One region of the Jeotgalibacillus sp. JSM ZJ347 genome, then DNA from elsewhere that is predicted to be linked to it. Evidence: riboswitches for the same ligand, from Rfam matches in the RefSeq annotation. Region 1 holds a riboswitch; the other holds the start of a gene.

Region 1 (16,092 bases):
CGGAAGCGCCAGGAACGATTGCACTTGCAGTCATTATTTTTTCCATTCTTTTAAAAGAGGTCTTATTTCATTATAAAAAACGGATCGCTAAAAAAATTAATAGCTCTGCATTGATGGCAGAAGCCTGGCACCACAGATCAGATGCGCTTTCCTCAGTCGCTGCTTTTCTAGGGGTGGGCGGGGCGATTCTTGGTGAAAGGCTGGAGCTGACTTTTTTACTGTATGCCGATCCAATCGCAGGGCTGGTCGTCTCACTTATTGTTGTGAAAATCGGTTTTTCACTCGCAAAGGAAGCCGGTTCGATTATGATGGAGCAGGTGCTGGATGCAGATCAAACTAATCCCTTTATCGAAACGGTCATGACGACACCTGGTGTAAAAAGGGTTGACGAGCTGTTAGCCAGATCACATGGCCACTATATTGTCATTGATATTAAAGTCAGTGTGGATCCATATATTACAGTGGAAGAGGGGCACCGTATTTCCAAAAACGTGAAGCGCAGACTGCTTGAGCGGCATGAAGATATTAACAATGTGCTGGTTCATATCAATCCATATAATGAAGAATAAGCTCCTTTTATAAAAGCTTTGTTAAAGGTCGTTGGTGGTTTTGCACAGCTGACTTTACAAAAATGTTCCTAGAGCGCATGATCATGCGGAATAAGGGTATCGATAATGTAGGTTATCTAATTTGAGCGAATCCGCATTAAAGTTGGTTAGCAGTAGAGAACATGTGCTAACGTAATAGTAACGGATCTGTGAAACATCAGCTCAGGTGAACGAAAGGAGCACGTCTCATGGCTGTGATCGAAACAGATGTACTGATTATCGGAGCAGGGCCCGCAGGACTTATGGCAGCAAACGTGATGACAAAGCGTGGCGTAGACTATATCTGCCTGGAGAAAAAACCTGGACGTTCAGTGTTATCAAAAGCGCTTGGGGTCCAGGCAAGGTCACTTGAACTATTCGAATTCCTTGGCGTGAATAAACCATTTTTAAAACGGGGATATCCTGGTCCAGGTGCTAAGCTCCATCTGGCAGGAAAGCATCCTTCTTACGTTGAGTTATATCATATTAAAAGCAGATACCCTTACATGCTCATTATTCCACAGGATGAAATCGAAGAAATTTTAGAGAACCACCTGAACGGCAGAGGAGGTCAGGTTTTCAGGGAGCATGAAGTGCTTGATGTGACACAAAAAGACAATGGTGTCTATGTAACAGCTCTTCACAACGGCATCACGAAGACCTACTTTGCGAAATATCTGCTTGCCTGCGACGGCTCACATAGTAAAGTCCGTGAAGAACTGGATGTACCATTTATCGGTGAAGATGAAGGCATCACGTTTTTTACAGGTGATGTTGAAATTCCTGAGATGAAGGAAATTCACATTAATCTTCACTTGAATGACAGAGGAGCGGCTGCATTCTTTCCTTATAAAGATGGTACTTACCGCGTTGTCGGCTTTGACAGAACGAGGCAGGGCGGACCACGCAAACGTGAGATGAAACTATACGAGCTCCAGACGGCACTCGATACCATTCTTGACCACTCTTATAAAGTTCAGCATCCAAAATGGCTCGCTTACTTCGGTACTGCCCACAGACAGGTGCCAAGTTACCGCGTCGGCAATGTGTTTTTCGTTGGGGACGCAGCACACATCAATAATCCCCTAGGTGGTCAGGGGATGAATATTGGTCTTGAAGACGTCGGAAATCTCTGCTGGAAAATTGATACCGTCTTAAAAGGGTACGCAGGCAGTCCATTCTTAGACACATATCATGAAGAACGGGCCCCTGTTGCAAAAGAAGTAATCTTTAATACGACCATGGAACTGAAGCTCATTCATTTGAAAGGGCTGCTCGGCAAAGCGAGAAACTGGTCAGGAAAGGCAGTACTTTCACAGGGCTGGGTTCAGTCCAGGTTTGCAAATGCGCTGTCACACGTACACAGTGATTACGACAAAACGCCGATTAACCGTTCATTTAAAGACAAATCCCTCCCGCGAAAAGCAATCCAGGCCGGTGAGCGCGTACCGGATCAGATTCTTTTCAATGAAGGAACAACAGACGAGCGCCTGTACCCGCTTATTCAGCGGATCGGGTATGTGTGCTTAATCTATATTGACTGCTATGAGCAGGACCTGATTGACTATGCATATGATTTTGCTCATGAAGCAAACCGGGCATTCCCGGATATGCTGAAGGTCTATCTTGTTGCCCGTGGAGGAACGGTGATCACCGAACGGGATGAACTCCCGATTATTTATGACGTTCACCGTGATTTGGATCATAATCTCGGTATGCAAAAAGGCAGCACGCTCTTTATCCGCCCCGATGGCCACGTCGGTTTTCATGATGGCTCAGCGGATGTACGTAAAGTGATGGCAAAGTTGAAGCGGTATTTTATTTAGATAGTTGGAGGAGAAGCCTTAATTGTGAGGGCTTCTTTTTTTGTGGTGAGGGTGCGGTGCTACAAGGTAAGTGCTGGATCGGACAAACTTTTTGGGTGATTGCTACAAGCTGGCTTGGGAATGGTACAGGTTCCCGGGTGTATCACTACAACCTGGGCCGGGATTGTCCCAACTTCAGCTTAAATGACGACAACCTGCACACTAATTAAAAACTTTTTTTAAAAAAAGTGATCCAAATCCAAACTTTCTTCGTTAGCTGTTTGAAACCAAATAAATTACAACAAAAAGGAGAGTTACACATGCAAAAGAAAAAACTACTTAAGAGAATCGCAGCACCAGTACTTGGACTTTCGTTAATCGCACCAACTACAGGGCTTGCAGCAGAAGAGCCGACAGCAATCACGCCGGCATCAGATCTTCGGGCAACACTGGATCAATTACTATCAGAGCACTATGTACTTGCAGTCAATGCGATGGTGAAAGATTACAATGACGCACCGGATGAAGAACAAGCTTATGCAGCTCTTGATCAAAATGCTTTAGACATGACGCCGGCAATTGAATCAATTTACGGCGCGGAAGGTGCACAGCAGTTTGAAGACATCTTCGTTAACCACAACGATTATTCACCGGACTTTGTTGAAGCAGCAAAATCAGATGATGCTGACTTAAGAGCAGCTGCTGAAGCGGAAGTTGAAGAATTTACACAGGAATTTGGCGGATTTCTTGCAACGGCAACAGAAGGAAATCTTCCTGAAGAAGCAGCGGTAGAAGTGCTCGTAGCACACGAACAGGACGTCATTAATGCTTTTGACAGCTATGTAGAAGGTGATTATGAAGCTTACTTTACTCACTTTATGGAAGGCTACGACAGAATGTTTGATATCAGTAAAGCACTATCTGTCGCAATCGTCACGCAAATGCCGGATAACTTTGAAGGATCAAAAGCAGATTCACCCGCAGCTGACCTGAGATCAACTTTAAACAACCTTGCAGCTGAACACTTTGCACTTGCAACAATGAGCATGCAAAAAGGTGTAAGCGGTGCTGAGGACTATGACTTTGCAACGTGGGCTGAAGATATGAACACGGACGAATTCACTGCAGCAATCGGCTCAATCTATGGTGAAGAAGGTGCAGCACAGTTTAAAGAGGTGTGGACGAGTGAACACATTAACGCTCAGGCTGACCTTGTAAGTGCAACAGTCGCAGGAGATGAGGAAGCAATTGCTGCTGCGAAAGAAAGCCTGTCAATGTTTACGCAGGAGTTCGGTATGTTCCTTGCAACCGCAACGGAAGGCAACCTTCCTGAAGACGCAGCGATTTCTTCACTGACAACACATGAAGATCAGGTTGTAAAAACATTTGAATCTTATGTAGCTGAAGACTACCAGACAAGCACTGACACATTCCGTGAAGGATATGCATTCATGTTTGGTGTTGGTCAGGCACTTGGTGATGCAATTGTGAAGCAGATGCCAGATCAGTTCGCATCTGATATGCCGGCAGATATGCCAAATACCGGTCTTGGCGGTGCAGCTGAACAGCAGACACCTATCGCAGTTTATATAGCCATTGCAACAGCACTTCTTGCAGCAGCAGGATTTGCAGTTAAAAAGAAAACAGCTAACCAGGAATAAACGTCTGTTGAATAAGAAGAGCGGTTCACTCCGCTCTTCTCTATTCATATGAATGGAGGAATCAAGCGATGAAGAAGCTACTTGTTCTTTTAACAGCGGTGCTACTGCTGAGTGTCGTCAGCTATCAGGCGATTGCCATGAACCAGCCGGAAAAGGAAGTCCCGGAACCGGCAGCCGCTGATGAATCACAAAATCTGAAAGAAGAAATAGAAGAAGAAACGGCTAAACAGACAAAGGCCGTCGCGCATAAAGGAGAAGAGTTTGTTCTTCTTGACTCTTTAAAAAAACGTCAGGCAGAGCTTGAAGAACAGCTAAAGATTCAAGAAGAGGGAATTAACCCTGCCCGCATCCAGATCCCGAGTCTTGATATTGATACAGGCGTCATTCCAGTAGGTCTTCTTGATAATGGTGAAATGGAAGTGCCTGAGGAAACAGATGTAACCGGCTGGTATAACCGCGGCATACAGCCCGGTGCAGTCGGTAACTCAGTTATAGCAGGTCATGTTGACAGTAAAGAAGGACCGGCGATTTTCTTTTATTTAAAAGACATAGAACCGGGAGCGGAGATCATCGTAACTGATGAACACGGAGTTAAACTCACATTTGAAGTGAAAACGAAAGAGAGTTATCCTACCGATGATTCGCCAATTGAAAAGATTTTCGGTCCGTCCGATAAAAGAAGTCTCAATATCATCACCTGTACCGGCACATTTGACCGCGAACAGCATTTATACCCGGACAGACTGGTTGTCTACACAGAACTCGTTTCTGAAGAAGCACCAACTGATCCGTTAAAAGTGACTGAAGCACCTGAAAATGTGGAAGTTGAAGCGGGATCAGTCTCATGGCACGCTGTACGCAATGAAACAGTGATCGGCTATCGCGTCTATAAAAAGTCAGAGCAGGATCCACGCTTTGTCCATGTCGCAAGCGTGTCAGCGCATGAACGTAAAAGTTATTATGATCCGGATGCCGCTGCAGGAGACCAGTATTACGTGACAGCAGTCAATTTGAAAAAGAAAGAATCTGCACCATCGAAGAAGGTAGAAGGAAATTAAGTTTGACCGCAAAGCGCTGAGAGTGCTTTGCGGTTTTTAGGGTTATGAGAGAAAAAGCGGGGTGGGTGAAAAGTCCCGAAGTGTTGAAGATCAGCTCACGAACGTTGAACAGCACGAATTAAGTGTCAAACAGTCTTGCTCAAACGCCAAACCGGACCTCACAAAGCGCGAACACCGTCATACAAACGTCGAACCACCCCGCGCCACCAAATACCTCACCCTTTCTCCAAATATGCCAACCCCTCATTTACAAAACTGTTAATCAGCACCGCCATCTCCTGAACCGGCTGATCCAGGTCGTTGGCGATCCACTCCTTGATCACGTGGATCGCACCGCTCACAACGAATGTACTTAAATATTTGGATTCCGCCTGACGGATCCCGTTATCGTTCATCAAATTATTCATCATATAAAGGCGTGTGAGCTCCATCACTTTTTTCTCAAATGCTGAAGAGCCGTTTGGACTGAGCAGCGCCTGGATGATGTCTTTGTGGTCAATCATATATTCGAGGATTTTTTCAGTCAGCTGAAGCGCTTCTTCATCAATTTCTGTACTGTAGCCCTGAAGATAGCGATCCATATCCTCAACAATTTCTTCTTCAATTTTATGCAGCAGGTCAAAATGATCCTGATAATGTGTGTAAAAGGTGGAGCGGTTAATATCAGCAATTTCACAGATTTCTTTTACAGTCACTGAAGAAATCGGCTTTGAACCAAGCAGTTGAATTAAACTTTCTTTTAATACTTTGCGCGTATATTTTTTACGGTGATCGAGTTTTTCAGACATTCATGTGACACTCCTTATGTTAAAGGTTTGTGAAAATCCAACACTTATTAGACGTTGTGTTGGAAAACTGACATTCTGAAACAGACTGTCTGTTGAATACCCAACACTGTGTCAATATAATATTAGAGTGTATGAAAGTGCTGTGCAAGAGAGGATGACGCTTTATCGACTGGACGTCACAGGTAATAAAACATAAAAAAAGTATCGTAATCATCTTTTTTATCCTTACGATGATTAGTGCGGCAGCCCAGTTTGCTGTCTCAGTGAATTATAATATGGCAGATTATCTCCCGAATGATGCCCCGTCAATTGAGGCGGTTGACATCATGCAGGAAGAATTCGATGAACCGATGCCGAATGCAAATGTGTTGATTAAAGATGTCACCATTGCTGAGGCACTGGATGTAAAACAACAGCTGGCAGCGATTGATGGCGTTTCAGACGTCACCTGGCTTGATGATGTAATGGATTTGACGGTTCCGCTTGAAATGGCCGATGATGAGATGTTGTCATCCTACTACAAGGATGGGGCAGCCCTAATTTCCATTACCATTGAAGAAGAGCAGGAGGTAGCTGTTACCAATGAAATTTATGATCTGATCGGCGAAGAAAATGCGCTGACGGGTGAAGCGGTAACGACAGCTGTGTCCCAGCAGATGGCCGGAGATGAGTCCATGTATGCCGCACTGCTGCTTGTTCCAATTATCATTATCATTTTAATATTATCGACGAATTCATGGGTTGAACCGGTTTTCTTTTTAACCGCAATCGGTGTATCAATCCTGATTAATCTGGGAACAAATATTTTTCTCGGGGAAGTTTCATTTATCACACAATCAGTTGCCCCGATTCTCCAGCTTGCTGTATCGCTGGATTATGCGATCTTTTTACTCCACAGTTTTTCAGACTACCGGAAAAAAGTTGATGATCCGACCACTGCGATGAAGCTTGCAATGAAGCGGTCTTTCCCGGCGATTATCGCCAGTGCCTCAACGACATTCTTCGGGTTTATGGCGCTTACTTTTATGGAGTTTGGCATTGGATCGGATCTCGGGATTAACCTTGTAAAAGGGATCCTGCTCAGCTTTATCAGTGTCATTATTTTCTTACCGGCGCTGACTTTAATGTTTTATAAATGGATTGATAAAACGCAGCACCGCCAGTTTATCCCTGACTTTAAGGGTGTCGGTAAACGCGTGATCAAGCTGCGTGTACCAAGCTTGATTTTAGTGCTGCTGTTAATTGTGCCGGCATTTCTCGCGCAAAGCAATACGACGTTCATTTACGGAGCGGGTGAACATCCTGAGAATACGCGTGCAGGACAGGATGCGATTGCGACAGAAGAAATTTTTGGGCAGGAAACACCAATGGTTCTGCTGGTACCTGCTGAAGACCGCGGGACTGAAGAGGAGCTTGTCCGTGAGATTGAAGCGCTGGACAATATTTCAGGCGTGATGTCTTACGTAAATGTAGCGGGTGCAGCGGTTCCGCCTGAATATCTGGATGAATCAGTTACAGATCAGTTCTACTCAGAGAACTATGCGAGAATTACGATCTTTGCAGAGACGGAAACTGAAGGTGATCCAGCCTTTACGCTCATTGAAGACGTGAAGGAAACAGCAGACAGCTACTATGATGATGTGCACCTTCTTGGTGAAAGTGTCACGCTGTATGATATGAGGGAGATCGTTCAAAAGGATAATACGTTCGTTAATATCATGACGGTCGTGACAGTGGGACTTGTCCTGCTGCTGACATTCCGTTCGATTTCCATTCCGGTTGTCCTGTTAATCACGATTCAGGCTTCTGTCTGGATCAACTTGGCGATTCCGTACTTTACTGATGCGCCGCTCGTTTATATCGGCTATTTGCTGATCAGTACAATTCAGCTTGCGGCAACGGTTGATTACGGCATTCTTTTCACCGAAAACTACTACAAGCTCAGACAGGAAATGACTGCGCTTGAAGCGATTAAAAAGACGATTGATGATAAGCTGTTTGCCATTTTTGTATCAGCTTCCATTCTCTCAAGTGTCGGCTTTATTCTGTGGATCACCTCAACAAACCCGGTTGTCTCATCAATCGGATTACTGCTTGGACGCGGGGCATTATTAGCCTTTATCATGGTCGTCTTTGTACTGCCGGCACTGCTAGTGATTTTCGATAAAGTCATTGAGAAAACAACGTGGAAAGCAAACTTTTTTAAGGGGAAATGACAATGAAATTTAAACGCACAAGCGCAGGATTTGCAGCATTTCTACTTGCCATGCCAACCCTCCTCGTCTCAGCGGAAACACAGAATACAGCTGAAGACAACACTGTGACGGGAGAAGGCACTTTTGATAAAAAGACAGAAGTGGTCTATGCGACGTTGGATGCAGCAGGGGATCAAAAAGATCTTTATGTCGTTAATAACTTCACCGTAAGTGAATTCGGTGAAATTACGGACTACGGTGATTATACGAACGTTCAGAATCTGACTGATCTAACACCAATTGAGCAGCAGGAGCGCGAGATTACACTGAATGCACAGGAAGAAGAATTTTATTATCAGGGTAATCTTGAAAATAGAGCGCTCCCGTGGAATTTTGATATCAGTTACTCGTTAAACGGTGAAGCAGCTGATGCCAAATCGCTGATTGGTCAGGACGGAGCGCTTACGATTCAAATCGATTCTTCTAAAAATACTGAGGGTGAAGAACTTTTTTTCAACAACTATATGATCCAGATCACAATGACATTTGATGCTGAGCGCTTTAAAAATATTGAAGCACCGGACGGAACAATTGCCACTGCCGGTAAAAACAGACAGGTAACATTTACCGTGCTGCCTGAAAAAGAAGAGAGCTATCAGGTGAATGCAGATGTCACGGACCTTGAGATGGAGGCGATTCAAATCGCTGCCGTACCATCATCCATGTCTATTGAGGCACCTGATACAGCTGAAGTGAAACAGGAAATGACGTCACTGTCAGATGCCACTGCTGAAGTGAATAACGGGGTTGGCGAATTGCAGGCCGGAATCGCTGAACTGAATAACGGAACAGCAAATCTGTATGACGGTTCAGCACAATTCCGCGACGGCATCAGTCAGCTCTCACAAAATGCAGGTGGACTGATTGAAGGATCTTCTTCGATTCAGGATGCATTGAATCAGATGAGTGAATCAGTTGGAGCAGGTGTCGGTGAAGTAAATACGGGTGAATTCAGTGAACTCCCGGCAGCATTCAGACAAATTGCCGGCGGACTTGATGAAGTCGGAAGCGGACTGACAAGCTTAAGTGGAAGCTATGAGCAGGCTTACCATGCGCTTGATCAGGCAATCGCGGCTGTTCCGGAACATCAGATCAGTGAAGCTGACATCGCAGCGCTTTATGAGAGTGGAGCGGATGAAGCAACAGTCAATAAGCTTGTTGAAAGCTACAAGTCATCACTTGCTGTAAAAGAAACTTACAGACAAACAGAGGAAGCTTTTGCAGCCGTTCCGGGTGCACTTTCAGAAAGCAAGGGTGCACTGGCTGAAATGAGCAGCAGCCTGCATACCATTGCTGACCAGCTTGAAAACGGTCTTGCAGCAACCAATATGGATGAATCTTTAGGTCAGCTGCAGCAGGGGTTAGCTACGCTTGCTGCAAACTTCGCAGAGTTCCATTCAGGTCTTGCTTCATATACTGGCGGTGTCAGTGAGCTTGCAGGTTCGTATGGAGAACTTCATAGCGGACTTGGCGGTCTGACAGGTGGCACAGATGAGCTTGAGGACGGTGCAGGCGCTTTATATAGTGGCACTTCAGAGCTGGCTTCAGCAACAAGTGAGCTGCCTGACCAGCTCCAGGAAGAAATTGATGCCATGCTGAGCGAATTCGATAAATCCGATTTTGAGCCGGTTTCATTTGTATCTGACCAGAATGAGGGCGTTGAATCAGTTCAATTTGTGATTAAGACAGACAGCCTGAAAAAGGAAGATGCAGAAGAAGCAGAAGAGGAAGCTGCAGAAGAGAAGAGCTTCTGGGATCGTTTGATGGATTTGTTCAGGTAAGTGGTGTGTGCGATGAGGTTCGCGGGTTAACGGGTGATGTTCGGCGTTCAGCCAGGGATGTTCGAAGGTTATCCCCGGATGTTCGAATGTAAACACACCATGTTCAGCATTCAATCACCAACCTTCGACGTTTCATGTCTAAATACCTATAAGGAAAAAATCTCATTCAACCACTTAAATCAAACTGACAGGCGGATATCCGTCTGTCAGTTTTTTAAATTTATATCCTTCTGCAGCAGCTTTTCAGTTTACTTTCAGAACGTTTGTTCGTATAATAAAGGTACGAGGAGGAATGATCATGAAAGAGAAATTATTCCGCTACTGGCAGCAGGGTCTCACAGTCAAAATGATCTATATGAAACATGATGGTGTCTGTTCTGAGAGAAGAGTGCTGATCAGAAAGCTCGGGGAAAATTCTTTCACAGCCTACTGTCTGAAAAGAAGAGCTGTCCGTACTTTTCAATATGACCGAATCCTGTCAATCAAACCAATGATCAAAAAAGAAAAGCTGATTATCTGACCAGATAAAAGAGTCCTCCAGGAAGCAGCTGCTTCAAAAAGGACTCTGCACTTACATACCATTTTATTATTCTTCCTCTTCCATCATTTCTCTGATCTCGTCATATCTTTGCCGCTGCCTGTAGCCATATGTGGAAGATAAGACGACTTCCTCATCTTCGAGTGCTGAACCAAGTGCACCAATAATAGTGGCGATACTTGTTGCGGTCCAGGCAATATAAAAATAGTTCACATATCCAACATCCGGTGATACCTCAGACTGCAGCAGACCCATCGGTATAAATAAAACGACTGCAAATGAAAACAGGATAAACAGTAACATATAATATAATAATACTGAGGTCAAAAGGGTCAGGAATGTTGTTGCATTATAAAGCTTTCTAAGATGTGGTGCTGTTTGGGTTACCTGCTTCTTTTCCCATAACTGATGGGCTGAAATGATCCAGAAAACCATTGCAAGTATTGAAATATTGGATAGCAAAAACATTCTCCAAATACTATATTCATGACTCAGCATCCAAAGTGTGGGAAACACCAGTGCATAAGCACCGGTTGTAAAAGCAAGCATGATGACTTTTTTAAAGGACGAAAACATAACCCACGGTTTATTCGCACGCACCATACCGGTTAACAGGCGCAATGCGCTGCCTGCATAGGAATTGACTTTGAATCTTACATCAATATTTTCCGTATCCTCAGGGGTTTCTCTTTGGATTGGTGAAATTTTATCAAATCCTTTTTTACCAACCAGCCTTTTGGGATTTCTGGTTTTTAAATCTTTATTCTCTGTTTTATCTTTTTGCTCAAGTCTTTTTTCTGCTTTTTCCCGTCCCTCTTCAGAAGTCGTGTAGAACATTTCATTCACCAGCTGGAGAATTGAGTCCCTGACTCTGCGTGAGAGGGAAACCGCTCCAAGCCCCGGCAGGCTGATCAATGCAATGTTTTCTTCTTCATAGGCTTCAGCAATGATTGCTTTTTTTCCAAAAAGTAAAGGAAGGTCTGTAAGGGCAACTGTAAAATCCCACTCATTTTCTTTTCTTTTGGACAGAATCGCTTTCATCACTTCATCTGATTGGTCAGTGCCACCGGTTAGAGAATCAATTGAACAATCAATTTTCCAATCCCGGTTATCATCCACATAATAATCCAGCAGTTCAGGAAGTTCAGCCTTCAGCGAATCAATTAATTCTTTCGGATATCCCGGCGCTGCGATTAAACCCAGTGTATAATTCGATCCGCTCATATTTTCACCCCATCATTTCTTTATCGTTCTTACTCTTTTAACCTAAATTAATCATGTTAAAAACTTTCATTTTGAAAAAATCGACTATATATTAAAAAAAGATGATTAAAACATATTGACCTTCACGTAACGTAAAGCCTTATGCTGTATTTGTCAGGAGGGGTGTAAATGGAATATACAGTTCAGCAGCTGGCAAAGCTGTCCGGTGTAAGCGGCCGCACACTGAGGTATTATGATGAGATTGATCTGTTGAAGCCCGCGAGAATCAGTTCATCAGGATACCGTATCTACAGTCAGAAGGAAGTGGACCTGCTGCAGCAGATTCTCTTTTACCGGGAACTTGACGTAAGTCTGGAGGAAATCACCAGGATCATTCATCACCCGGACTTTGATCTGGTCCAAGCTTTGGAGCAGCATATTCAGAAACTGCGGGAAAAACATGCCCGTCTTGAACAAATTATTTCAAACGTTCAGAAAACGATTGAAAGCAAAGAAGGAGGCACTCCAATGTCAGATCAGGAGAAGTTTGAAGGCTTTAAGAAAAAACTGATTGATGAAAACGAAGAGAAGTATGGGAAAGAAGTACGTGAACAATATGGGGATCAGATCGTTAATGACAGCAATGCAAAAATGATGGGACTGTCAGAAGATGATTTCAAGCAGATGAATGATGTGGAAAAAGCTCTTCTTGCAGCACTTGAAAACGCCTATAAAACAGGCGACCCGGCTTCAGCTGAGGCACAAAAAGCAGCTGAATTGCATAAAGAATGGTTGAGCTTTACTTGGCCAAAGTACTCCAAAGAGGCACATGCAGGACTTGGTGACATGTATGTGAGTGATGAGAGTTTTACTGCCTATTATGACAAGCATTTTGAAGGTGCAACTGTATTTTTGCGGGATGCGATTCATGTGTTCACAGCAAAATAAAGTTAGTCAAAAGTCATTTGCGGATCTGAAAAAGTTCCTGCAAATGACTTTTTCTTTTTTGTTGACCATGTTGTGCGCCCCATCATTTAAAATGAGTATAAGGGGCTGATGCATATGTACAAAGTCAGTGAATTTGCTGAGGTTACAGGTTTAAGTAAAGAAACGCTCCGCTATTATGCAGAGGTGGGCCTGCTTGAGCCTGCTTATATTGATCCTGAAAATCGTTACCGCTACTATGATGACGGAAGCTATTTTTTAGCCATTCTTTTAATAAAGCTGAGACATTTCGGTTTCACGATCCAGGAGATGTCTGAAGTGATGAGAGATGAATCATTCGAAAATCTGGAAGCATTACTTCAGCAAAAGCGGAGAAAAATAGTAAATGAAATAGAAAACATGAGAAGCAAAATCGAAGAAATTGACCAGTTTATCGAATCAGGAAAGGGTGAGTGAGTGTGATCACATGGAAAGAAGATGTACTGATTGACGCAAATATTGAAGAGGTATGGGAATTATTCAGGGATAAGAATATCAAAAGAATTATGCCAAAAGTGATTTCACATGAGTTGCTGGAAGGGGAGGAAACTGTTTCAGGAGCGAAGCATCAACAAACCTATAGTGAGGGAAAACGTGTTGAAACTTATGTAGTTCATACATTGGTCTATAAAGATGAACCAAATGAGAAATATAAACAACTTAACTTTATCCTGGCAAAGGCTTTTAATACAACCTTCTCCTTCAATCTAATTAAAGAAAATGATCAGCAGACCCGACTCATTTATGAAGGGGAGAATAAAGGAGCAAACTTTGTCGGGAAAGCCATGCTGAAGCTTGCTGGCGGGAAACAGGATAATAAAGTGGTCCTCGAATTTCTTGAAAGAGTGAAAAAAGAAGCTGAAGACACCTGAACAATGATTGAATATTCTCAATTTAAATGATTGTATTGACTTATCCGAGTGAATCACTTATATTTCAACAATCAATAAAAACTTCATAACCATCTTCTTATGATGAGAGGCGGAGGGACTGGCCCTTTGAAGCCTCGGCAGCGGACTCGGAGTTTGAGTACTGTGCCAATTCCAGCAGGCATTTGCCTGAGAAATAAGAAAAGTTGTTTGCTTATATAAGCCTCTTCTTTTTCTTATTGGAGAGGTTTTTTTTGTGTCCTGAAAAAACTTCTTCAAGCGTTTAGTTCCACCCGAAATGGGTACATTTTTGAAGGTCAGGGCAAGATTAAATTTCAGGAGGCTATGACAGATGAATCAGGAGAATATTCAAAGTAATCCGCTGGCACTTGTTCCATTCGGCGTATTCATTTTACTTTTTATCGGGTCAGGTATTTTAACAGGCGACTTTTATTTCATGCCTGTATTAGTGGCATTGTTCACAGCGATTTTAGTGGCAATGCTGATGAATAGAAAAACAGATTTTCAGACGAAGACCATGCAGCTCGCGAAAGGTGGCGGGCATCCGAACATTATCTTAATGGTTGTCATTTTCCTTTTAGCCGGCGCATTTGCTTCTGTTGCTGAAGGAGCCGGTGCTGTAGATTCAACCGTTAATCTTGGATTGTCACTGCTGCCCCAGAATCTGCTCATCGTTGGTCTTTTCGTGATCGCATGCTTTATATCGATCTCAATGGGAACGTCAGTCGGAACAATCGTAGCGCTGGCACCAATTGGTCTTGGGCTGTCAGAGCAGACAGATATCGGTGTGGCACTCGCGATGGGTGCAATCGTCAGTGGTGCAATGTTTGGTGATAACTTGTCAATCATCTCTGATACAACGATTGCAGCGGTTCGTACTCAAGGGACAAAAATGAAGGATAAATTCAAGGCGAATATCTTTATTGTATTACCGGCAGCGATTATTACAGCCATTATTTTTGGCGTGCTGACGACGGGTAACAGTGCTTCTATTGATGGGGATAACCCATATCATTTAGTGCAGGTACTGCCTTATCTTGGCGTGTTGATTTTTGCAGTAGCTGGTGCAAATGTGATTTTGGTATTGCTTGGCGGAATCATTTTTGCAGGCATTGTTGGACTGGTACTTGGACAATACAGCTTTATGGACTTAATCGGGCTGATTGGTGATGGATTTACAAATATGCAGGAGCTTGCGATGATCGCGATTCTGCTCGGCGGACTTGTAGAGCTGATCCGGTTAAATGGCGGAATTGAATTCCTGCTTCAGGCAGTGACGAACCGTGTGAAAACGAAAAAAGGTGGAGAAGCCGGTATTGCCGGGCTTGTTGGTACAGTGAACCTTGCGACGGCTAACAACACGATTTCGATTATCACTGCAGGACCACTTGCGAAGCAGATCGCTGATGAATACGGTATTGATAAGCGGAGATCAGCGAGTTTGCTTGATATCTTCTCAAGTTCAGTACAGGGCGTGATCCCTTACGGCGCACAGCTTCTTGCAGTTGCGGGAGTCGCGGGAATCTCACCGGCTGAAATTGTACCGTATTGTATTTACCCGATTCTGATTGCATTATCAGGTGCCATTGCGATCGCGATACAGTATCCGAGGTTTAAAGAGAAGCGTGTATAAATTTTGAAGATAGAAAAGCCGCAGCAGTTCATCCTGCTGCGGCTTTTGGTATTATAAAGCTTCTTTAATCTTTGTTTCCATATCCAGCGGTTCTGATGTTGATTCAAAGCGTTCAATGACCTGTCCATCCCGGTCAATTAAAAATTTCGTGAAGTTCCATTTAATAGAGTTTCCGTCCATATAGTGGGGAAATCGTTCATTAATAATAGAAACCAGCAGCTTAGAAGTAGGATGAGTCATATCAAAGCCCTGAAAAGACTTCTGTTCTGAAAGGTAGTTGAAAAGCGGAGACGCGTCCTGGTCTCTTACATTGATCTTTTGGAAAATAGGAAAATTCACACCATAGTTCATTGCGCAAAACTCTGTAATTTCTCCATCCCCTAGAGGCTCCTGTTCAGCAAACTGATTAGAAGGAAAACCTAATATCTGCAGCCCCTGATCTTCATAGCGTTCCTGCAGTTTTTGCAGATCTTCTAATTGAGGTGTGAAGCCGCATTTCGTTGCGGTATTAACAATTAACAATAGCTTTCCTTTATAAGTATCAAGACTTTTAGTGAATCCACTGGATGTTTTTACTTTGAAATCATAGACGGTCATAAGTTGATATCTCCTTAGTGAAGAATTCATATTTTTATATGAACTTCGTTAGTTATTTAATCTTTTATACCTATAACCTTTGTTTGGTATCGATAAACCAAAGTGCCTATATTTTTTATCCGGAGTACATCTCCAGTTTGATTGCAAAGGCATATATCTCTCAGAGCATCATAAAATAAGAAATAAATTTCATATTGAAAGGGGTCATATGCTTTTAAAAAAGAGCATGGCAATCATTTTAGGAAGTCTCATGCTGGCTTTAGGGATTAATGGCTTCTTAGTCCCGCACCATTTGCTTGACGGAGGAATGAT
Region 2 (16,092 bases), on a different contig from region 1:
GCGGTTAAACCGGGGGAAGTGGTCATTGATGCTACTGTTGGTAACGGCAATGACACATTGTTTCTCGCACGCCTCGTCGGCGAGCATGGCAGGGTTTACGGATTTGATGTTCAGCAGGATGCAATTGCAGAAACAACATCAAAGCTTGAAGAATATGAACTGAAAAACCGCGTTCTGTTATTTAACCAGGGACATGAAACAATTGAAGAGACCCTCCCACCTGTTCACCATGGTGCAGTTGCCGGCGCAATCTTTAACCTCGGTTACCTGCCGGGCGGTGATGAAACGATCGTCACAAGACCGCGCACAACCATTGCAGCGGTTGAACAGTGTCTAAGCGTCATGCGCTCAGGCGGTATGATGATTCTCGTCATCTACCACGGTCACCCTGAAGGCGCCGTTGAACGAGACTACCTGTTACGCTACTGCGAAAAAATAGATGGCCTCGAAGCCCAGGTGCTGCGCTATCAATTTATCAATACACAAACACCATCGCCGTTTATTCTGGCGATAGAAAAGAAATAAAAAGCAGCCATGTGATTTGAAGAAAATCACATGGCTGTTTGCATTTTAATTGTAATCTGAGGCGAACGAAGCGGAAGGCGGCGACTCCATCAGGAGAAGTCGGACAGGTGAGACCCCGCAAGGCGAAGCCTGAGGAGGCTCACCGCCGGCCCTGCGGAAAGCGTCCGCCTGAAGCGCAGTAAGCCGGTTACAGCATGTTAACCCCAGTCCAACTAACCTTTACAGCATTCTCTCCGCAATCCGCTTAAATGAATTCAGCTTATCCTCAAAATCATAGGCAATCGTCGTCAGCATAATCTCATCCGTCTCATACTCTTCAGCAAGCCTATTCAGCTCTTTTTCAACATGATCAATATCACCAATCACCATGCGCTTCCTGTTTTCAAGCACACGCAGTCTCTCAAAATGACTATATTCATAAGCCATCGCTTTTTCAGGACTCGGCGTACCTTTAGACGGCATGCCCTGCTCAAGCATCACCATTGAAAGATCCAGGCTAGATGCAATCCGCTCAGCATCCTCCATCGTGTCACCGCAGATCGTAAATACCGCAACAGAATGTTTCGGCTTATCATAGTATTTTGAAGGCTTGAAACGTCTCAAATACTGCTGTGTATATGAAGGTCCTCCCTGTCCGTTGATGAATAGCGCAAATGTATACGGCACACCCATATCAGCTGCAAGTGCTGCTGATGAAGGACTTGATCCAAGCATCCAGAGATCCGGTACAGTCTGCGTAACAGGGGTTGCTTTAATGTTGCCATAAGGGTGATCCTCAGGCACATCATCATGCAGATACTGCAGAAGCTCAGCAGCCTGTTCAGGATAACGGTTCACATCACGCGGTTTCCCGTCTGACAGGGCATATGATGCTCTTGGCATTCCGCCCGGCGCACGGCCGATTCCGACATCAATTCTCCCTGGTGTCAGTCCTTCAAGCACTTTAAAGTTTTCAGCCACTTTATAAGCGCTGTAATGTGGCAACATCACACCGCCTGAACCTACTTTGATCCGTTCTGTTTTCGCTGCTAAATGGGCAATCAGTACTTCAGGGGAAGATCCGGCAAGCGTTGGTGTATCATGATGCTCAGATACCCAGAAGCGCTCAAACCCCAGGCGGTCTGCAAGCTGTGCAAGTTCCACCGTCTGCTTGAGACCCTGTTCAGCCGTTCCCCCTTCTGAAATAGATGATTGATCTAATATACTTAATGTCAATGACATGATTTCACTCCTCTCATTCTACATTATTGTAAAGTCCATTTAAAAAGTCGAATATTCCGCTCAGCGAAATATCCGACTCTTTTTATACCTGACTTTTAATATAAATGTTTCCTGATAGAACTTTCATGACATTTCTATACGCTCTTCCGTTCATATAAAAGAAGAAGCTTACCGCTCCGCTTGACCGGATCATCTTCCGCGCAAGGTTTCTTACTTTCTTCTGGCTGTTGACTTTATCATCAGATAAATAAACACCAAGGAGCCCTCTGTTGATCAGCATATGGAATCTGCTGTGCGGGAGTTTTCTCGTATGTTTGTCTGCCTCCCTGACAAAGTGTTGAAGCCTTTTAAAAAGGTTTTCCGGATTTTTATAATAGAAGCAGAAGTTGAGATCTCCCTCTTCCTGATCCTCTTGCTGGTCAATAAAATAATCGAGTAATATATGAAGTCCCTGTATGTAAGGAAAGTAACCTTCCCGGATAATGGCTGCATGCTCAGGCTTAAAATCCGATCTGAGCGCATAGGATACGAGACAGAAAATACCAAGCGTTGAGCCTGTACATGCTGAAAACTCGTACCATTCCATTTCGGGAAATTCACCTCGGTGGACTTCAAACCATTTCTGGAGTCGCGCCTCACGCTCATCTTCAGCCACGTGTTTGTGAATCTGCAGTTCACAGTAAATACGCGACAGATAAAGCAGTTCTTCCTTAATTAGAGGATAATTCGGAATTCTTGAGAGCACTTCCTGACAACGCAGCACAAGTCCTGATAAGTAATGATCTTCACTGTCTTCTCTCAAATGATAATAATCTCCCGGAACGGCTCCAACAGTCAGTGCATCTTCCATCGCCTGGTGAAGTGCTGCAAAATCCTCCGGATCAAGTGATGTGCTCCGGTCACACAGGTTATCAAGATAATCACTGATCGTCTGATAAGCCACGATGAATTCGATGGCGTCACGTTTCCCTTTTAAAGCTAAAAGAGACATAATACCGCCGCCTTCACAGTGAAAAGCCTTATTTGTCAGACTATCAATAGCCTGTTTTCTACACTCTTCATTTTCGATCTGCAGTGCTTTTTGCTTCCAGTAATAAAGCTCCCTGTGAACGATTGGGAACACTTTACGGTATACCTGATTCATCAGAAATAACGGTTCATTTGGAACTGACATGTGATTCCACCTCTTCTATAAATCATAGCCGATTGATCTTAAGCAATTTTTGACAAATGATTCTGCATAGTGAAAAACTTCATCACGTTCTGGTTCATTGAATAATTCATGGTAACACTGCTGCCATTCTTTATACTGAAATTCATCCAGGTTATGTGACAGCAGCCACTTCTTCCCCGGACCTGTATCTACAAGCTTGTTCTCACCGCTTTGCATCATTAAAACCGGTACATCAGGAAAGTCACTGTCCTCTGCTAAGGTTTGCTTCATTGCAAACAGCATTTCCCGATACCACCTGACCGATACCCTGGAGACATAGATCGGATCCTCCAGATCAAGCTCAATAATTTCATCGTTACGTGTTGCATCCTGAACGGTAAAGCCAAAAGTAAACCGGTGCTCAGGAGATAGTCTGTTCAGACTGCCTGATAGCAGATGACTGAATTTTGACGGGGTATGCTTATAGGCAAAGCTTGGATTTGACAAAATTAACCCTGCAATTTCGTATTTCTTTTTATACATCATTCTGACTGCAATTAAGCCGCCAAGTCCCTGGCCAAGTAAAAAGATCGGCAGGTTAAAAAGCATCGCCGCTTCAATCCATTGTTCTACTGCCGTTTCATATTCTTTAAAAGAGTCAATATGTCCTCTTTCTGTTCTCTTCACCATTCCCTGACCGGGGAGATCACCCATAACAACGTGATACCCTCTCTGACGCCACATTTCAATTAACCAGCCGTACCTGGCATGATGTTCAAGTTCACCATGAATCATCACGATCACGCCGTGTGCAATTCCATCAGTTTCCCATTTCCACATGACAAGAACACCTGCCTTTCAAATTCTTAGAAGTCTGTGTTGTGAAGTATCAGGTAAGCCTGTGTTAAAATAAACTATATCATATTTCAGATTGGACACAGGAGTGATTTGATGATTCTTTCTTATAAAGGACACAACCCTAAAATTGATGAAAGTGTATACATATCAAAAATGGCTACCATATCAGGTGACGTGAAAATCGGGGCTGAATCAAGTGTCTGGCCGGGTGCTGTCATCCGGGGAGACGTATCACCTACCATCATTGGTGATAAAGTAAATATTCAGGATCTCTCCATGCTTCACCAGAGTCCTAACCTGCCGCTTGTTATTGAAGATGAAGTGACAATTGGTCACCAGGTAACGCTTCACAGCTGTACAATCCGGAAAAATGCATTGATCGGAATGGGGTCTATTATTCTTGACGGCGCTGAAGTCGGTGAAGGTGCTTTTATTGGTGCAGGCAGTCTTGTGCCACCGGGTAAAAAGATTCCTGCGGGGATGATGGCATTCGGCCGCCCGGCAAAAGTGGTGCGCGAAGTAAACGAAGAAGACCGCGCGGATATGAAGCGAATTGTAAGAGAATATGCTGAAAAAGCACAGGTGTACAAAGAAGCTGAACGCAATCGCTTAGATGGAGACGATGTTTAATGAGTGACCGATATGCTGTTTGAATCATTCGGTAATGATTCATTTATTCTTCTAACGGGGTTATTACTAATAACAGGTGTACTTGTTGCAAAGTTTTCTAACAAGTGGGGACTTCCGGCGCTCGTTCTTTTTATTGTCATAGGAATGATTGTTGGCAGTGATGGTCTTGGAATTGTTTACTTTGATGATGCAAGAGCAGCACAGCTGATCGGGATCTTTTCACTTGTGATCATCTTATTTGAAGGCGGAATGCAGACGAAATGGCAGACTGTACGTGCAGTAGCACTCCCCTCCCTTTCTCTTGCAACTCTGGGCGTTGTGCTAACATCAGGAATTGTAGGCTATGCAGCATACCTGATCTTTGACGTAACACTGCTTGAAGGACTATTATTTGGTGCGATCGTCGGCTCCACAGATGCAGCTGCCGTTTTTTCAGTTTTAAAAGAACGGAACATCAAAGCAAAAATGGGTGCCACACTCGAAGCCGAATCTGGAACAAATGACCCAATGGCTGTTTTTTTAACCCTGTCTTTTATTGAACTGATCTCAAATGAAAATTCCTCTATCTGGGGATTGATTCCTTCATTTATTCTTCAAATGGGTGCCGGTCTTGCAATTGGTCTGATTCTCGGGCGAATTGCTTCATTTGCACTGAACCGGATCAAGCTTGATTCTAGTGGACTTTATCCAATTTTTTCTGTTTCTTTTGCATTATTAACATACAGTATTACAGCAATTGTTGGTGGTAGTGGATTTCTTGCGGTTTATGTAGCTGCACTTATTATTGGTAACAATGAATTAACCTACCGCTATTCTATTTTTCAATTCAATGAAGGTTTCGCCTGGATGTCTCAGATCCTGATGTTTATCATATTAGGTCTATTGGTATTTCCCGGAGAGTTATTCTCTTTAAATATCGTGATTAATGGATTGATCCTTTCAATTATCTTAATTTTTGTTGCTCGTCCGATTGCAGTTTTCTTATCGGTTGCAGGTATGAAGTATAAAATGAAAGAAAGAATTTTCATTTCATGGGCAGGTTTAAGAGGAGCCGTACCAATTGTTCTCGCGACATTCCCCGTAGTAGCAGGGCTTGAAAATGGGCAGCTGTTTTTTAATGTTGTTTTCTTTATCGTACTTACCTCAACGCTTCTCCAGGGTTCCACGATTTCATATGTGGCAAAGAAGCTGAATCTTGTGGGTCCTAAAAAAGATACACCTCACCATTCGTTGGAACTGATTTCAATCGGAAAAGCGAATGCTGAAATGATCCAGTTTCATACGAATAGGGATATTGCAATTGTAGGTCAGAAACTGAAGGACCTGAAATTCCCGCACCAGGCAACAATCAGTGCGATTGTGCGGAACGATCAACTGATCAGCCCGTATGGTGAAACGCAGATTAAAGCCGGAGATTTTCTGTATATTCTTGTGAATACTAAACACAAGGATGAAGTGAAAAAGCTGCTTGAAGAGAAAAAGAAAAAGCCGCAGGAAACTGCGGGTAAATAGCTAAAAGCGGATGAGCACATCCGCTTTTTCATTTGAATTCCATTTCAATTTTCCCATCCCTCAACACAAGGCGGGCACTGAATGTTTTACCTGCTTTACTTTTAAATCCTTTGATCATGCCTGTCTGACCTTTTTCACAAAGCGCTTTTATCTGTGCATCTGAAATTTTCTTTTTCAGAAGTAGTTTAGGGAGCGTCTGTTTGCAGCCCTGCTTATAATCGCTGCAGCCGAAGAATCCACCTTTATCCACCATGACACCCTTTTTACATCTTGGGCATACCGGCATTACGGAAGATTTTTTCTGAGCGCTTCCTGCCGTGGCTTTTACACTTCCCATCTGCTTTGGCGCTTCAGTGATCATATGCTGAATAAACTTGGCGATATTGTTCAGAAACGCTTCCTGACTGCCTTCTTTTCTGCCGATTTTCTTTAAATAGGTTTCCCACCTGGCCGTCATTTCAGGACTGCTCAATAACGTCCCGCCGATGACCTGACAGAGCGTAACGCCTTTATCTGTTACTGACACTGTATTTTTCGTAACTTTAATGTACTGCTGCTTTTTTAACGTATCAATGATGGAAGCACGCGTTGCCTCAGTCCCGATCCCTTCAACTTCCTTCAACATTGCCTGGTCCTGTTCATCTTCAAGCATTTTCCCGGCTGTTTTCATCATGGTGATGAGCTGTCCTTCAGTATAAGGCTTAGGCGGCTTCGTCATATCATCTTTGATATTCACAACAGATGCAATAACGTCACCTGTTTTAAGCGGTGGAAGAATTGTATCTTTTTTGGCGTTTTCACTGAACAGCTCTTTCCATCCACGCTTTTTCTCAATTGCTCCTTTTACACTGAAAATGAGCCCCTGAATATCCACATCCACCTGCGTTTCTTCATAATGATAATCCTCATGAAACATCGCAAGCGTGCTCCCAAGAATTTCGTTATAAATGTTTTTTTCCATCGGCTTCAGTTTTTCAATCCGGTCTCTCGATAGCACTTTTTTCGTCGGAATAATGGCATAGTGCTCCTGCACCTTGCTGTCTTGCACATATTTAGGCCGTGGCTTCGGATGAGCTATATCAAAAGAGGTTCCTGCTGCAGCTTTCATTGAATCAAGCTGACCGAACAAATAGCGGAATTCACTCATTGTGATGAACTGGCAATCTGTACGCGGGTAGGATACCAGCTTTTTCTCATATAGATCCTGGACTGTTTTCAATACATTGGACGGGCTGTATTTATATCGTCTGTTCATTTTCGCCTGAAGTGAAGACAGACTGTGAAGGCTTGGCGCCTGCATTTTCTTCAGTTTCTTTTCCGCTTTAGCAACTGTTCCCTTTGTGTCAGCACCATTCTCAATACCGTGCTGTTTCAGTATATCCGCAGCCTCTTCCATCTTTTTAAACGTCGTTTTATGCTTTGTCTGAAAAGCCTGTCCGCTTTCCTTATGATCAGCAATCAGCTGAAAGAACGGTTCGGGTTTAAAGTTTTCAATTTCATGCTGCCGCTGCCAGATCATATACAATGTCGGCGTCTGCACGCGTCCAAGACTGAACGGACCATCGACACCTCTTTCCTGTAAAAGCAGCGTATAAAGCCTTGAAATATTCATTCCGACAAGCCAGTCACTCACCTGTCTCGTCTGCGCTTCATCATATAGCGAAAGGTAATCGTCTCCATTACGCAGCTCCTGGAATCCTTTTCTGATCACATCTTTTTCAAGCGAATTAATCCATAAGCGTTTTGTCGGCTTATGCATCATCCCTGCCTGCTCAATAATGGACCGCGCAATATTCTCCCCTTCTCTGTCACTGTCTGTTGCTACGACAATCTGATCAGCTTTTCTGAGAAGACCTTTGACGATATTGAATTGCGCACGCTTGGCATAAGGAACAGTGAACTTGAATTCTTCCGGAATCATCGGCAGCGTATCGAGCTTCCAGCGCTTCCACTCCGGCTTATATTTCTGGGGTTCCTCTAAAGATACTAAATGACCGAATCCCCATGTAATTGCCGCTCCTCCCGGGAACAGCGGATCTTCAATATGAAAATAACCATCAGTTTTTCGTGATGTATGAAATGCATCAGCATAGCTTTTTGCCTGTGAAGGTTTTTCTGCGAGAATGACAGTAAACAAAGGAATTCCTCCTAGTATTGGTCCGAAGCATCAATCGGGGATTTGTGACTTTATCATATCATGTGAGTAGTGAGTTAGCGAACACTTATTCTGTGTTTGCGTGGCGTGGTTCGTGGAATGGTTGTCGATGTTCGGAGAATAAACGTGGTTGTTCAAAGAATACTAGATCGTGTTCGGAGAAAAGTGACATTTGACCTAACCCGCATCAACAAAAAAATCCGGAATATATCTCAAAGGATACATTCCGGATCTGAATCATATTATGCGTTAGCTTCTTGCTTCAGCGCATCCGCTTTATCTGTTCTTTCCCATGGAAGATCAAGATCATTACGGCCAAAGTGTCCGTAAGCAGCAGTCTGCTTATAGATCGGACGGCGAAGATCAAGCATTTTAATAATACCTGCCGGACGAAGGTCAAAGTGATTGCGGATCAGCTCTACAAGCGTCTCTTCGTCTACTTTACCAGTTCCGAAAGTATTAACTGAAATCGAAACAGGCTGCGCCACGCCGATTGCGTATGCAAGCTGTACTTCACATTTATCAGCAAGACCAGCAGCCACAATGTTTTTTGCAACATAACGTGCAGCATAAGCACCTGAGCGGTCAACTTTTGTTGCATCCTTACCTGAGAATGCACCGCCGCCGTGACGCGCATATCCACCGTACGTATCAACGATGATCTTACGGCCAGTCAGACCTGCATCCCCCTGAGGTCCGCCGATAACGAAACGGCCAGTCGGGTTAATGAAGTATTTTGTTTCTTCATCAATCAGTTCAGCAGGAACAACCTGGTTGATGACATGTTCTTTCAGATTGCGCTGGATCTGCTCCAGGCTGACTTCCGGGTGGTGCTGCGTTGAGATAACAATTGTATCAACACGTACCGGTTTGTCGTTTTCATCATACTCAACCGTAACCTGTGTTTTACCATCAGGACGCAGGTAAGGAAGAATATCTTCTTTACGCACTTCAGTCAGACGGCGTGACAGTTTGTGAGCAAGTGAGATTGGCAGTGGCATCAGTTCAGTTGTTTCGTTATTTGCATAACCAAACATCAGTCCCTGGTCACCGGCACCGATTGATTCGATTTCAGCGTCAGTCATCTGGCTTTCACGGTCTTCAAGTGAGCGGTCAACTCCTGCAGCGATGTCAGGTGACTGCTCATCAATCGAAGTTAATACTGCACACGTATCCGCATCAAAACCGTATTTAGCACGTGTATAACCGATTTCTTTGATCGTTTCACGTACGATCTTAGGGATATCTACATAAGTAGAAGTTGAGATTTCTCCCGCTACCAGAACAAGTCCGGTTGTAACAGAAGTTTCGCACGCCACACGGGCATTCGGATCATCCTTTAAGATTGCATCAAGAATTGAATCAGAAATCTGATCACAGATTTTATCCGGATGTCCCTCAGTTACGGACTCGGATGTAAATAAACGACGTTTTACAGACATATAAGTCTCCTCCTTGTGAAGCAAATAGTCGACGGTACTCATTACCCTTAGAGATCGAACGTTAACCTACCAGATCATCCAAGTTTCGGCTAAAAATAAAAGAAACCTCTCCCCAATCGCATGTTTGAGGAAAGGTTCATAATCAGTTCGCCTTTCACTCTTATCGTTCAAGACAGTTGTCTTGCTCCAGGTTAGCACCTTCGCTCCAATTGTTTGGACCGCAAAAGCATCACGCTTTTTTGCAGAGCAGGTTGCTGGGTTTCATAGGGCCTGTCCCTCCACCAGCTCGGGATAAGAGTATCCGTTCAAAAAACTATCATACGGAAATGCATGTCTAATGTCAATCATAATATGTATGATGATGAGAAGTTTTCTTGATCTTGCGTTTATTTTAATCCATTGTTGTACTTGCACAGCTGTTAATTAGAGCGTAAGGGGGCGGCTCGCAGGAAGGGACATGTGAGGCAACGGCGAAGCCTGCGGGCTCACCGCCCGGCCACGGAAAGCGTCCCCCCTGGAGCGAAAATTAACAGCCAACTTCGAGGAAGATAACAAAATAAGATTTTTTAATGAAATCCGCAATTAGTATAGACTATTCGTTTGAATGTGTTATACTAATTTCGAACAAAGGTGAATGACTTACTGAAAAGGTGGGAGATAACATGACAACAATCCGAAACACTTCAGAATTAAAAGAACTATTAATGAGTGAACGCGTGAATAAGAACCTTTCTGTACCCCAGCTAGTTGAAAAAGTATTAATGAGAGAAGAAGGTACAATCACTTCAACAGGCGCTGTCAGAGCTGAAACGGGGACTTATACAGGCCGCTCTCCTAAAGATAAATTTATTGTAGATGAAGCTTCTGTGCGTGACAAGATTGACTGGGGTAAAGTCAATCAGCCGATCTCTGAAGACTCATTTGACCGTTTATATACGAAAGTACTGAATCATCTTGGTGAAAAAGAAGAAGTATTCGTCTTTGAAGGCTTCGCAGGTGCTGACGCTGCTTCCCGCCTTCCAATCCGCGTTGTTAACGAGCGCGCATGGCATAACCTCTTTGCTCACCAGCTGTTTATCCGCCCTGAAAAAGGTGAAGCATGGACCAGCCAGAATGAAGCACCGTTTACCATTTTATCTGCGCCTTCGCTAAAGGCAGATCCAAAAACAGACGGCACAAATTCAGAAACATTTATCGTTGTATCATTTGAGCAGCGTACCATTTTAATCGGTGGTACTGAATATGCAGGTGAGATGAAAAAATCCATTTTCTCAGTCATGAATTACCTGCTGCCGCAAAATGATATTCTGCCGATGCACTGTTCTGCAAATGTTGGAGCAGAAGGTGACGTTGCACTGTTCTTCGGACTTTCCGGAACTGGTAAAACGACGCTTTCAGCAGATGCTGACCGTAAGCTGATCGGGGATGATGAGCACGGCTGGTCTGATAACGGCGTCTTCAATATTGAAGGTGGATGTTATGCAAAATGCATCAACCTTTCAGAGGAAAAAGAGCCGCAAATTTTTGATGCAATCCGCTTTGGTTCAGTCCTTGAAAATGTCGTACTTGACCCTGAGACGCATGAAGCGGATTATGATGATTCTTCATTAACTGAAAACACACGTGCTGCGTACCCGCTGCAGGCGATGAAAAATATTGTTGATCCGAGCAGAGCCGGTCATCCGAATACAATTGTCTTCCTGACAGCTGACGCATTCGGCGTACTGCCTCCGATCTCAAAGCTGACGAAGGAGCAGGCAATGTATCACTTCCTGAGCGGCTATACATCAAAGCTTGCCGGTACTGAAAGAGGCATTACTGAACCTGAAGCAACATTCTCAACATGCTTCGGCTCACCTTTCCTTCCGCTTGAGCCGACTGTATATGCTGAAATGCTCGGTAAAAAGCTAGAAGAGCATGATGCTGAAGTCTACCTTGTGAATACAGGCTGGACTGGCGGCGCTTATGGCACTGGATCTCGCATGAAGCTTGCCTACACAAGAGCAATGGTCAGAGCAGCACTTCACGGTGAACTAGCAAATGCAGAAACAGCGAAAAATGGGCTGTTTGGTCTTGAAACACCACTTCACGTACCTGGCGTACCTGATGATGTACTGCAGCCGAGATTTGCATGGAAGAATGAAAGTGCTTATGAGGAAAAAGCGATGGAGCTTGCAATAAAGTTTAAAGAGAACTTCAAAAAGTTCACTAGCGTTGATGAAAGCATCGCCAAGCTTGGCGGTCCAATCGTATAATCATTTAGAGCGTATCGGCACAATGCCGATACGCTTTTTAGTTTGTAGATTCCAATGATTTTATTTCAAAATATATGATTGTCTTCTGCCCGCTCCACTCAAGCTTATAGATCTCAGCGACTCCTCTGACCTCACCGGCAATTGAGTTCTTCACCTCAAGCGGTATATGCATTGGATACAATCTGTATTCATCTTTTACAAGCTTGAAAAAGTTATTTTCAATTCTTTCTTCTCTTCCTTTTGTCACAATCATTGTATTTAACTCAAGCGGCATACCCATTATACTCAGCTCCTCTGTTTTTTCATCCAGTCTGTCAGTTTTTTAACTGTTGCAATGTTTTCAAGCGGTGGAAATGCATGATGAAAGTCAGCATAATACCAGCTCTCGACTTTTTTATTATTTTCCTTCAGCTTATGTTCAAGTTGATAGGCGTGCTCCGGTGACACATTGTTATCGAGTTCACCGTGAATAATCAGCACCGGACAATTGATGCGTTCGATTTCATTCAGCGGTGTACGCCATTCATACGCTTCTGGTACCTTTGTTGGCGAACCGCCAATGACACGCTTCATCATTCTTCTCATATCTTTACGTTCCTGATAGGTCAGTACCATGTCTGAGACGCCATTCCAGGTTACAACGGAAGAAATCCCTTCATCTTCAATTGCCGCAATCAGGGCCATGACGCCGCCTCTTGAAAACCCGAAGACATGCAGGTGACCGGAAAATGCAGAGTGGTTTCTTAAAATCACATTGCCGTGTACTGCATCCATCCTGTCTTCACCGGCAAAATCCTCATTACCTTCTCCCCCTCTGTTTCCACGGTAATAAGGGGCAAAGACAATAAAACCCTGCGAAGCAAACTGGGCAATCCTTGACGGCCTGACCATCCCGATACCCTTTATACCACCTCTCAAATATAAAAAGCCATCATAAGTCCCTTCTTTTAAAGGCTCTGCAAGTAACCCCTTCACTTTTAACCCTTCTGACCAATAGAGCACTTCATGCATCAAAATTTTGGGGTTCGGTGATGGATAGGGATGCTTCCGAATGATCTCACCATTTTTACCCAAGCTTTTTCCCTCCATCCACTTTCTTCTGAATCGATTCAATTGATAACCTGACCGTGTCATCCTTCATAATAAAACTGAACTTTTCCCCGTACCGGTCTGATAAAATATCCCCTGTTACCATGACAGGACCGTCTGTTTCGTAATAATCATGCTTTGGCGTAAGAGAGGTAAGTTCTGTGTAGAATACTGACTTAATAATTTCAGGATCCACATCAACCTTATACTGTCCGATATAAATCAGCTCACCAGCCTCGCCGCCAAGCTCTTCCATGACCTCTCTTCCGGCAGCCTGCCTGACAGACTCGCCTGCTTCAACTTTTCCACCCGGGAATTCATACCCTCTTTTTTTATGCTTCGTCAGAACCCATTGCCCGTTATAGCGTGTTAAAATAAAGACATGGGCAGGCGTTTGTGAAAAAGGGTTCAGGTCGTAAGAATATGTAACTAAAAACCCGTGATGATCTTTAAATTGATACATAACCGAACACCTTCTTTCAAATTAATTGAAACTTTTTGACAACCCAACCGTACCTTTGGTAAGGACATACTAATTAGGAGATGATTGAATGAAGAAATCAATTCTATTTACGACGGCTGCTTTAACTTTAGCCTTAACAGCGTGTACTGAAACCGCAGAACCTGCTGAAGGCAGCAAAGACACATCATCTATGACACTTGAGGAAGTTTACAGTCAGGCGATTGAAAAAAATAATGAAATTAATAGTGTAAAATCATCAGCTGTATTGAACCAGAGCGTCACGATGGGTGAAGAAGGAACGATCAATACCGTATCTGAGATTGATATGTCGATTATGAATGATCCTTTGACAATTCACCAGGTGAATACGACTAAAATGACAGGTGAAGGTACAGATGGTGAAAGCTTCACTGCCGAATCTTATATAACTGATGAAGGTTTCTTCATGCAGGACCCGACGACAAATGAATGGGTGAAGCTGCCTGCTGAAATGTCAGAACAGCTGCTGCAGCTGAATGAATCCCAATCTAACCCTGCCACTGAACTCGAAACACTAGAAGCCTATATCGAAGACTTTAGATTCGAACAAAATGATGACAGTTTTATTTTAACGCTGAACGCTTCGGGTGAAAAGTTTAGTGATATGCTGATTGAGCAGACAGGTGAATTAATGCCTGACCTGGGACTTGGCGTTCCAGCAGAAACTTTATTTCAAGATACAACATTTGAAGATGTCTTATATGTCATCACGCTGGATAAAGAAACGTTCCTGATCGAATCACTGGATCTGGATATGACAATGAATATGAATTTTGCTGAACAGTCGATGGTGATGGAACAGAAGCTTAAGTCTGTCTATACTGATTATAACGCGGTTGATGACTTGACTGTGCCTCAGGAGATTATCGAATCTGCTGTGGAGATTGAGATGTAAAATTGATAAAAGATGCTGAGACATTTGTCTGAGCATCTTTTTTAACCGTTTCGCTGCGCTTCAGGGGGACGCTTTCCCGACGGTGGTTGCTGAGCCTCCTCACCTCCGGTTGCGGGGTCTCAGCTTCCCACTAATCGTTCGGGAGTCGCCCCCTTCCGCTCCGCTGCACTAAAATTACATTATATATAAAGTAGTAAAATATTCATTTTTATCATCTGATACTACATTATAAACGCACTCTAATTTTCTTTATCAATAAATGGATGCTCATCTGTTGGCGGTTTCAGTCCCATTGTCACGATATGATTACGTGTTTCTTCGTCTCCAATTTCCCCGATCAGTCTGTAAATTTTAATTAGCAGGTTGTCTGATTCCTGATTGGTACGATCCAGATGATATGGAACAGAAGGCATCTGTCCGGTTAGAAATCCTTCCATTTCACTCTCCTCGTTACGGTCAAACAGCATTCTCAGCTTTGTGATTTCATCATCTGTGGCATTCACTACAAATTCATACGGTGACTCTGTACCGCTTCTTAAGATTTCCCGGCGTGCGACTGAGACATAATAAGTATTTTTCTGCTCCATTTGATCACTCCTTTCCATTCAGTATGTCCACTAGCCGTTATCTTCATGATTAAAAAAAGGCTTGCTGGGTATAGTGAGAGTAAGACATACGGACTACGGATATCCTGGACATTTTGAAAGGAGGACGGAAACATGAAACTTGTGGACGAGATTTTTGAAATGTATAAAGGTAAAATCCGGGGCAGTCAGGAAGACCTTGATATGATTGCTTTTACTATACTTGAGCAGCTGGATCATACTGAACTTCTTGAAATGATAAAAGAGCTTTCAGAGGATGAGCTCGCTTATTTTATACGCCTGTACATAGTTGAATCACTCAAAGGACGGCTTGAACAACTTGAAGATACAAAAACTTTTTATCACTAAAACATAGTTAAAAAAGGACAATTTCCAAATCGGAAATTGTCCTTTTTTGTTACCCTTTCAGATCAATGGTGTGACCTTTATGAGGGTGCGGAGCAGGTGTGCCGCCCTGGTTATTCATTGTTTCAAGCATTGCCACAGCGCCTGCTGCCTGGGTTGTCATTGCGGTGTTCAGAATGCTCAGACTTGCCGTCTGCTGCATCTGTGCGGTTTGCTTTGTCATGATTGATGAAATTTCCATATCATCACTCCTTAAATCGATTTTACCATGGAGCATAGGAAAAAGCACCGTTTAAAAGCGGTGCCCTGACATTTATTTTCCAAGGAAAGAACGCAGCATCCAAGCGTGTTTTTCAAGACTCTGGTGAATTGACAGCAGCATGTCACTTGTCATTTCATCGTCATCTTTCTGCGCCAGATCCATTCCAGATTTTAAATCATCCATCAGTGTTTCAAAATCACTGTTCAGCGTTTCCACCATCTGATCAGCTGACTCGCCACCGTCTGCTTCCTGTACAAGTGAAATGTCCAGTGACTCTTTCAATGTGGCAACTGGCTTACCTTTCAGTGCCAAAAGTCGCTCTGCCAGTTCATCAATGTGAATAGCAGCTTCATTATAGAGTTCTTCAAACTTTTCGTGAAGCGTAAAGAATTGATGCCCTTTTACATACCAGTGGTAATTATGTAGCTTTGTGTAAAGCACCGTCCAGCTGGCGATTTGTTTGTTAACACCTTTGACTAATTCAGGATTTGCACTCATGTTGATCATCCTTTCAAATCAATATTGTCTCTCTTATTCTGTACCACTCACTAGTGATTTTAAACGTATGAGCAAGTTTCAATGAGTGAGAATGAACTCATGCTACACTAGAAGTAATGTGAAAATAGAGGTGAAGAGATGAAAA

What was found. Region 1 has a riboswitch for S-adenosylmethionine ahead of ACH6CZ_RS15715 (Na+/H+ antiporter NhaC family protein). Riboswitches for the same ligand answer to the same signal wherever they lie in the genome.
Region 2: linked by a shared signal. The riboswitch ahead of metK (methionine adenosyltransferase) and the one ahead of ACH6CZ_RS15715 (Na+/H+ antiporter NhaC family protein) in region 1 are both predicted to bind S-adenosylmethionine.

Annotation. Positions count from the first base shown of each region.
Region 1 is NZ_JBISEN010000009.1:46,767-62,858, reverse strand. It holds gene ACH6CZ_RS15775 (cation diffusion facilitator family transporter) at 1-569, shown strand, start outside; gene ACH6CZ_RS15770 (FAD-dependent monooxygenase) at 797-2,413, shown strand; gene ACH6CZ_RS15765 (copper amine oxidase) at 2,713-4,053, shown strand; gene ACH6CZ_RS15760 (class F sortase) at 4,122-5,111, shown strand; gene ACH6CZ_RS15755 (TetR/AcrR family transcriptional regulator) at 5,327-5,899, opposite strand; gene ACH6CZ_RS15750 (efflux RND transporter permease subunit) at 6,175-8,115, shown strand; gene ACH6CZ_RS15745 (YhgE/Pip domain-containing protein) at 8,118-9,935, shown strand; gene ACH6CZ_RS15740 (WYL domain-containing protein) at 10,234-10,455, shown strand; gene ACH6CZ_RS15735 (hypothetical protein) at 10,522-11,697, opposite strand; gene ACH6CZ_RS15730 (MerR family transcriptional regulator) at 11,866-12,624, shown strand; gene ACH6CZ_RS15725 (MerR family transcriptional regulator) at 12,739-13,077, shown strand; gene ACH6CZ_RS15720 (SRPBCC family protein) at 13,080-13,532, shown strand; SAM riboswitch class I at 13,627-13,732, shown strand; gene ACH6CZ_RS15715 (Na+/H+ antiporter NhaC family protein) at 13,882-15,183, shown strand; gene ACH6CZ_RS15710 (glutathione peroxidase) at 15,235-15,780, opposite strand; gene ACH6CZ_RS15705 (YitT family protein) at 15,989-16,092, shown strand, end outside.
Region 2 is NZ_JBISEN010000001.1:11,424-27,515, reverse strand. It holds gene mnmM (tRNA 5-(aminomethyl)-2-thiouridylate-methyltransferase MnmM) at 1-525, shown strand, start outside; gene ACH6CZ_RS00150 (LLM class flavin-dependent oxidoreductase) at 745-1,746, opposite strand; gene ACH6CZ_RS00145 (tetraprenyl-beta-curcumene synthase family protein) at 1,829-2,920, opposite strand; gene ACH6CZ_RS00140 (alpha/beta fold hydrolase) at 2,936-3,739, opposite strand; gene ACH6CZ_RS00135 (gamma carbonic anhydrase) at 3,851-4,387, shown strand; gene ACH6CZ_RS00130 (potassium/proton antiporter) at 4,400-5,899, shown strand; gene ACH6CZ_RS00125 (type IA DNA topoisomerase) at 5,928-8,036, opposite strand; gene metK (methionine adenosyltransferase) at 8,297-9,496, opposite strand; SAM riboswitch class I at 9,654-9,794, opposite strand; gene pckA (phosphoenolpyruvate carboxykinase (ATP)) at 10,159-11,751, shown strand; gene ACH6CZ_RS00110 (DUF2584 family protein) at 11,789-12,031, opposite strand; gene ACH6CZ_RS00105 (alpha/beta hydrolase family protein) at 12,037-12,840, opposite strand; gene ytkD (RNA deprotection pyrophosphohydrolase) at 12,818-13,303, opposite strand; gene ACH6CZ_RS00095 (DUF6612 family protein) at 13,392-14,237, shown strand; gene ACH6CZ_RS00090 (hydrolase) at 14,477-14,824, opposite strand; gene ACH6CZ_RS00085 (DUF6154 family protein) at 14,957-15,190, shown strand; gene ACH6CZ_RS00080 (putative motility protein) at 15,240-15,428, opposite strand; gene ACH6CZ_RS00075 (Dps family protein) at 15,501-15,947, opposite strand; gene yidD (membrane protein insertion efficiency factor YidD) at 16,086-16,092, shown strand, end outside.